2 linked regions of the Marinagarivorans cellulosilyticus genome follow. The protein of the gene in region 1 interacts with the protein of each later gene in a pairwise test. Links are inferred from orthologs where the notes say so. Each region holds a gene or a part of one and is shown on either strand. Other genes may lie near its edges. The genes, in order: rlmKL and typA.

Region 1 (3,253 bases):
ACTTTGTGCTGCACTTGCCCTGTTAGCGGATCAAATAACATGATTGACTCGACGCAATCATCAAACAACTCAATTCGCAGCGCTAAATCTTCACTATCAGCAGGGAATACATCGATAATATCGCCGCGCACACGGTAAGTCGCTCGATGAAAATCAATATCATTGCGGGTATATTGCAGCTCGGCCAGTCTCGCCAGCAATGCACGCTGATCCATTTCATCGCCGCAGACCAAATGAATCACCATTTTTAAATAGGCTTCAGGGTCCCCTAGGCCATAAATAGCTGATACTGTCGCGACAACAATGGCATCCTTTCGCTCCATCAAGGCTTTGGTAGCACTCAAACGCATTTGCTCTATGTGCTCGTTAACCGAAGCATCTTTTTCGATAAAAGTATCAGAGCTAGGGACGTAAGCTTCTGGCTGATAATAATCATAATAAGAAACAAAGTATTCAACCGCGTTATTCGGGAAGAACTCTTTAAACTCACTATAGAGCTGAGCCGCCAAGGTTTTGTTGTGCGCCATAACCATGGTTGGGCGCTGCAGCTTTTGGATAACATTTGCAATAGTAAAAGTTTTACCCGACCCAGTTACCCCCAGCAATGTCTGGTGTGCCAGCCCCGCCTCAATACCATCAACTAAAGCCTCAATCGCTTTAGGTTGGTCGCCCGCAGGCTTAAAGGCCCCTTTAACATCAAACGCTTTCATGTATCCACCTAAAAATCTACCCGCTAGAATCAACTTTACCGTTTATGCGTTATCGCAAAACATTGATGTATTTTTGTATTTCTAGAAAAATCCACATCAATACTTTGAGCGGTAATATCTTCAATGTTAAAACGTACCAACTCATCGGCATCAAGCTTAAATGTTCTTAAGTTATTGGAAAAGTACAACGTGCCCGTTGGCAATAATACATCCATGCAGCGCTTAATGAGTGCGACATGATCTCGTTGAATATCAAGCACATCATCCATTCGTTTTGAATTAGAAAAACTAGGTGGATCTAACATAATGACATCAAAGCCTTCACGACAACCCGCCAAATATTTACTGACATCCGACTGCACCAGCAGGTGATTCTCTTCTCCAATATGGTTGAGATCAAAATTGCGCTTGGCCCAAGCTAAATAAGTTTTGCTCATATCTACGCTAACAGTTTTTTTAGCGCCGCCTAACGCGGCATGAACACTTGCGGTAGCGGTATAGCAAAACAGGTTTAAAAATGATTTACCAAGCACTTCGCTAGCAATTTTTAAGCGCAATGGCCGGTGATCTAAAAATAAGCCAGTATCAATATATTTATGTAAATTAACCCAAAAAGCTGCATGCCCCTCCATCACCTTAATATCAGGGTTATCTGCCAAGGCAAATTTTTCGTATTGTTTTTCGCCTTTGTTTCGCTCTCGGGTTTTAGTGGCTATTTCGTCTGGCGCTTTTTCAAACACTTGGCATACAGCAGCATGTATTTCGTTAAATCGCGCTTTTGCAGCCGCGGGTTTAATTGTTTTTGGCGCCGCGTATTCTTGCAAATGCACTTCTCCTGCATAGATATCAATTGCTGCAGAATATTCAGGCATGTCAGCATCGTAAACGCGGTAACACTCATTACCTGTTTTCTTTAACCAAGGCTTTAAAGCTTTAACATTTTTGCGCAGCCGGTTAGCGACCATTTGTGCGCCATCAGTTAGCGATAAATTAATCGGCCGCTCTTCCGTTGCCTCCCCCTTCCTTAAGGTCGCTTCTGATGCCGCTAATATTTTAAATTGCTGCAATTCGCAAGCAATCGCACCATTAAACAACTTGTTTTTCTTGCTTGCGCGCATTCGCATATGCTGCGCAAGCTCGGGGTTACCAGTAAACACGCCCAGGGTCCAACCGGCAAAGTACTCTTTAGCCACTTGCGCCATTTGTAAATACGTCCCTTTAAGCGCCTCGACCTCACCTAAACGTTCACCATAAGGTGGGTTTGTAACGATAATGCCCGCAGGCCAACCATTATCGCATCGCAATTGTGCCAAGGTGTTGTGCCCCACAATAACCTTCCCCTGCAAACCGGCGCGCTGAATATTGTTATTGGCTGCGCGAAGCACAGGTGGATGCATATCAAAGCCAAAAATAGGCGGCAACGCTGTATCAGCAGCCTTAGCAAGCTGCCCTTTTGCTACCGAATATTGCCGCTCCCAGAGTGCGGGCTGATGAACACTTAAATGCCCAAAGGCCCAATGCTCTCGGTAAACACCAGGTGGCACATCGAGCGCCATTAATGCAGCCTCGGTTAAAAAAGTTCCAGATCCGCACATTGGGTCGATTAAACTACCACCATTAGCAGCCACCGCGGGCCAGCCCATACGCAACAAAATAGCGGCAGCTAGGTTTTCTTTTAATGGCGCGGCACCTTGCTCTTGGCGATAACCCCGCTGATGTAAACTGCCACCGGCAAAATCAAGCGCGATAGTCACCTCACCGCGATTTAAGCGCACATTAATCCGTACATCTGGAGATTGCTTATCCACATTCGGGCGCTCAAAGCCCGCTTCACGCCAATAATCAACAACAGCGTCTTTAACCCTTAACGCACCAAACTGTGTGTTATTAATTGCGCGGTTTGAGCCACTAAAATCTACAGCAAAACTGGCATCGGGCCGACAAATAGACTTCCATTCCACCGCCTTGGCAGCTGCGTAAAGGTCGTCGGCCGTCTCTACCAACGCTTTTTTAACACTCCACAAAACACGGTTGGCCAAACGCGAGTTCAATACCGCTTTATAGGCAAAGTCCAACTCACCGTCACAAGCAACGCCTGCAATCGTTTGTCTACAATCCTCAGCACCTAAGCTTTGCATCTCTTCTAATAACAGGTCTTCAAAGCCCTTAGGGCAGGTAACAAAAAATTGCATAACACTCTCTAATTAAAAAATAGTCTTAAAAATGGAACTTTAACTGCACAAAATGTACGACAAAGCTTTCACTTTTCTTATAACCTTAGCCGCTTAAAAAAGGGGGCATTAGAAAAAAATAGTTGTTCCTTGTTATAAGAAAATTTGCTTTACTGGTTATCCGCTAACGCAGCGGCTGGTTTGTAATATTGATGTCATCTGGGCGTGTTAGGCCACCCCGAAGGAGCAATATTGCAAACAGATCTTTAACCTTGATGTGAAAAACCTGGTACTGAAATTACCGCTCTATCTACGATAGAGAATGCCCCCAAAGATAGGCAAATATAGGGTTTCCCTAGCCTGTCTACAAAG
Region 2 (3,231 bases), 3.6 Mb from region 1 along the record:
CACGTCATTTTTCATTTGTGGCTTAAGGTAAATGCTACCGTAATAATTGAGCTCTGCCTTGATGGGCATGCGTATTTCTGTGTACCGAATTGCCTCCATTGTTTCTGGAGGCGTTGTCGTTGAGTCTGGATCGTTGATAGTGACTTCGGATGAGTAGTTGCCGCCTAAGTCTTCAGTTTGCCGCTCTACACCGAAGCCGAATCTCGCTTCTACAGCTAACCATGGCAGAGCTTCATAACCGAATGCCCCCTCTAAAGAAGACAGATTAAAATTAGTGTCCCCGGTTGATTTGTCAGACACTTTCCAGAAACTGCCGGCTGCGCCGGCGTAAAACTTTCGTTCATCTGCAGCGTTAGCGCCCATGGCCAGAGAGGTAGAAAGGGCGATCAGCAATAGCTTTTTCATGACTTTGGTGTCTCCAAGGGTTAGCGCTTCTGCGCTGTTCGTTATTGTAGGTTCCCACGCCAGACTCTGGCCTAGTAATAGCTCAAGTATTCGGTGAATTTACGAGATTGTCAAACATACCTTAAGAGAGATGCGACAAAGGTCGGATGGTGGCTATCGCCGGCGCGGATAGATAGCTATAATGCGCGCCGGAAAAACGCTCTAGATCCTTCCTTTTATTTCATATAAGAGCAAGCATAGCTGCTCTTACCGAAAGTCAGTCCTTTTTTTACACTCCTTGAGGTGTTCTGTGATAGATAATTTGCGCAATGTTGCCATCATTGCCCACGTAGACCATGGCAAAACCACGCTAGTAGACAAATTGCTCCAGCAGTCTGGCACCCTCGACCGTAAGGATCAAGGTGCTGAGCGCGTTATGGATTCTAACGACCAAGAAAAAGAGCGCGGCATTACCATTTTGGCTAAAAATACAGCTATTCAATGGAATGATTACCGCATTAACATCGTGGATACCCCTGGTCACGCCGACTTTGGTGGTGAAGTGGAGCGCGTACTGTCGATGGTTGACAGCGTATGTTTGTTGGTTGATGCCGTCGATGGGCCAATGCCGCAAACACGTTTTGTTACATCAAAAGCCTTCGAACAAGGTTTGCGTCCTATTGTTGTTATCAACAAAATTGACCGCCCAGGTGCGCGGCCTGATTGGGTTATGGATCAGATCTTTGATTTGTTTGATGCTCTTGGTGCCACCGAGGAGCAGTTAGACTTCCCTGTAGTTTATACCTCGGCGCTGAATGGTATTGCTGGTTTAGACCCAGAAGAAATGTCCGAAGACATGACGCCTTTGTATCAAATGATTGTTGATCAGTGCCCGGCACCTAAAGTAGACCCTGAAGCCCCCTTCCAAATGCAGGTTTCTGCCCTAGCTTACGATAGCTATGTAGGTGTTATTGGTGTGGGCCGCATTACCCGCGGTACGCTTAAGCCTAACCAGCAGGTGATTGTGAAATCCGCTGATGGCAGAGAGCGCAAAGGCAAGGTACTAAACGTAAAAGGTTACTTGGGTTTAGATCAGGTTGAAACTCAGCTTGCGCAGGCTGGTGACATCGTATGTATCAACGGCATCGATGGCTTAAGCATTTCAGACACCCTGTGTGACCCAGAAAACGTAGAAGCATTGCCAGCACTGAGTGTTGATGAGCCAACCGTTAGTATGACGTTTATCGTGAATGACTCACCTTTTGCGGGTAAAGAAGGTAAGTTCGTTACTACGCGAAATATTAAAGACCGTCTGGATCAAGAGTTAATCCACAATGTAGCATTGCGCGTTAAGCCTGGTGATACGCCCGATAAGTTTATTGTTTCTGGCCGTGGTGAGCTTCACTTGTCTGTACTCATTGAAACCATGCGCCGTGAAGGTTTCGAGATGGGGGTTTCCCGTCCAGAAGTTGTTCAGAAGGACGTTGATGGCGAAATTCATGAGCCCTTTGAGCAAGTTGTTATTGATGTGGAAGAGCAGCATCAGGGCTCTATTATGGAAGAAATTGGCTTGCGTAAAGGTGAGCTGACCAATATGGAGCCTGATGGCAAAGGGCGTGTACGCCTTGAGTTTATTATTCCTTCGCGTGGTTTGATCGGCTTCCGTGGTGCGTTTTTAACCATGACATCTGGCTCGGGCATTATGACAAGTATCTTTGACCACTACGGTCCCGTGAAAATGGGTGATGTTGTGAGTCGCCAAAACGGCGTGCTTGTCAGTATGGTCAAAGGGAAAACAGCAGCTTATTCGTTGTTTAACCTACAAAGCCGGGGCCGCTTATTTTTGGGGCATGCGATTGATGTCTATGAAGGTCAAATCATTGGTATTCACTCGCGTGATAACGACTTGGCAGTTAACCCCATTAAGGGTAAGCAGTTAACGAACGTACGTGCATCGGGTACTGATGAAGCCTTGACGCTAGTGCCGCCTATTAAGCACACATTAGAGCAAGCTTTAGAGTTTATCGAGGATGACGAGTTGGTTGAAGTAACACCGGTAAGCATTCGCTTGCGCAAAAAGCTATTAACCGAAAATGAGCGTAAACGCGCAAAGTAATTGGTTTGAATATTTGAAGAAAAGGCTGCTTTTGCGGCCTTTTTTTTGGCTTGAGTTTTTGTTAGTCGCAACCATATTGGCTTGCGGTATGAAGTGTTTAGCCTGAAATGGTTCGGGCTAAAAAATAGGTGAGGTTATTGATCATGATGCGGATTGCGCTTTTTTTGGGGACCAACTTAGCGGTTATTTTGGTGGCGAGTTTAACGCTGAATTTATTAGGGGTTGGACGCTATCTCGATCAAAGTGGCGGGTTAGACCTTCAGGCCCTTTTGGCTTTCTGTGCTGTATTTGGTTTTTCTGGTGCGCTAATTTCTCTTTTGCTATCGAAGTGGATGGCGAAAATGAGTACTCGAACAGTCATCATCAAGCAACCGCGCAATGCTGAAGAGGCCTGGTTGCTTGAAACGGTTCGACAGATGTCGGAAAAAGCGGGCATTGGCATGCCGGAGGTAGGCATCTTTCCCTCTCAGCAATCGAATGCTTTTGCGACGGGTTGGAATAAAAATGCTGCTTTGGTAGCGGTGAGTCGTGGTTTGCTCGACCGCTTTACGCGTGATGAGGTGCAAGCGGTGATGGGGCACGAGATTGGTCATGTTGCGAATGGCGATATGGTCACGCTAGCGCTGATTCAAGGTGTGGTGAATACATTTGTCATGTTCTTTGCGCGTATTATTGGTCATGTTGTAGATCGCGCCATTAGCAGAGATAACAACGGTCACGGTATTGGGTTT

What was found.
Region 2: the proteins of rlmKL (region 1) and typA interact in binary tests that used the Escherichia coli proteins (3 or more experiments, as listed by UniProt). The link is inferred for Marinagarivorans cellulosilyticus from one-to-one orthologs.

The regions. Positions count from the first base shown.
Region 1 is NZ_AP023086.1:3,966,643-3,969,895, forward strand. The notes cover bases 325-3,253. They hold rlmKL (bifunctional 23S rRNA (guanine(2069)-N(7))-methyltransferase RlmK/23S rRNA (guanine(2445)-N(2))-methyltransferase RlmL), read right to left. Parts: upstream 2,903-3,253; coding sequence 746-2,902; downstream 325-745. Other genes in these bases: uvrB (excinuclease ABC subunit UvrB), read right to left, coding at 325-710. Also shown: more of uvrB, read right to left, coding at 1-324. UniProt on the Escherichia coli protein: Specifically methylates the guanine in position 2445 (m2G2445) and the guanine in position 2069 (m7G2069) of 23S rRNA. Methylation occurs before assembly of 23S rRNA into 50S subunits.
Region 2 is NZ_AP023086.1:373,063-376,293, forward strand. Bases 191-3,097 are described here. They hold typA (translational GTPase TypA), read left to right. Parts: upstream 191-694; coding sequence 695-2,500; downstream 2,501-3,097. Other genes in these bases: MARGE09_RS01335 (outer membrane beta-barrel protein), read right to left, coding at 191-405; htpX (protease HtpX), read left to right, coding at 2,644-3,097. Outside these bases: more of MARGE09_RS01335, read right to left, coding at 1-190; more of htpX, read left to right, coding at 3,098-3,231. UniProt on the Escherichia coli protein: A 50S ribosomal subunit assembly protein with GTPase and nucleotide-independent chaperone activity, required for 50S subunit assembly at low temperatures, may also play a role in translation.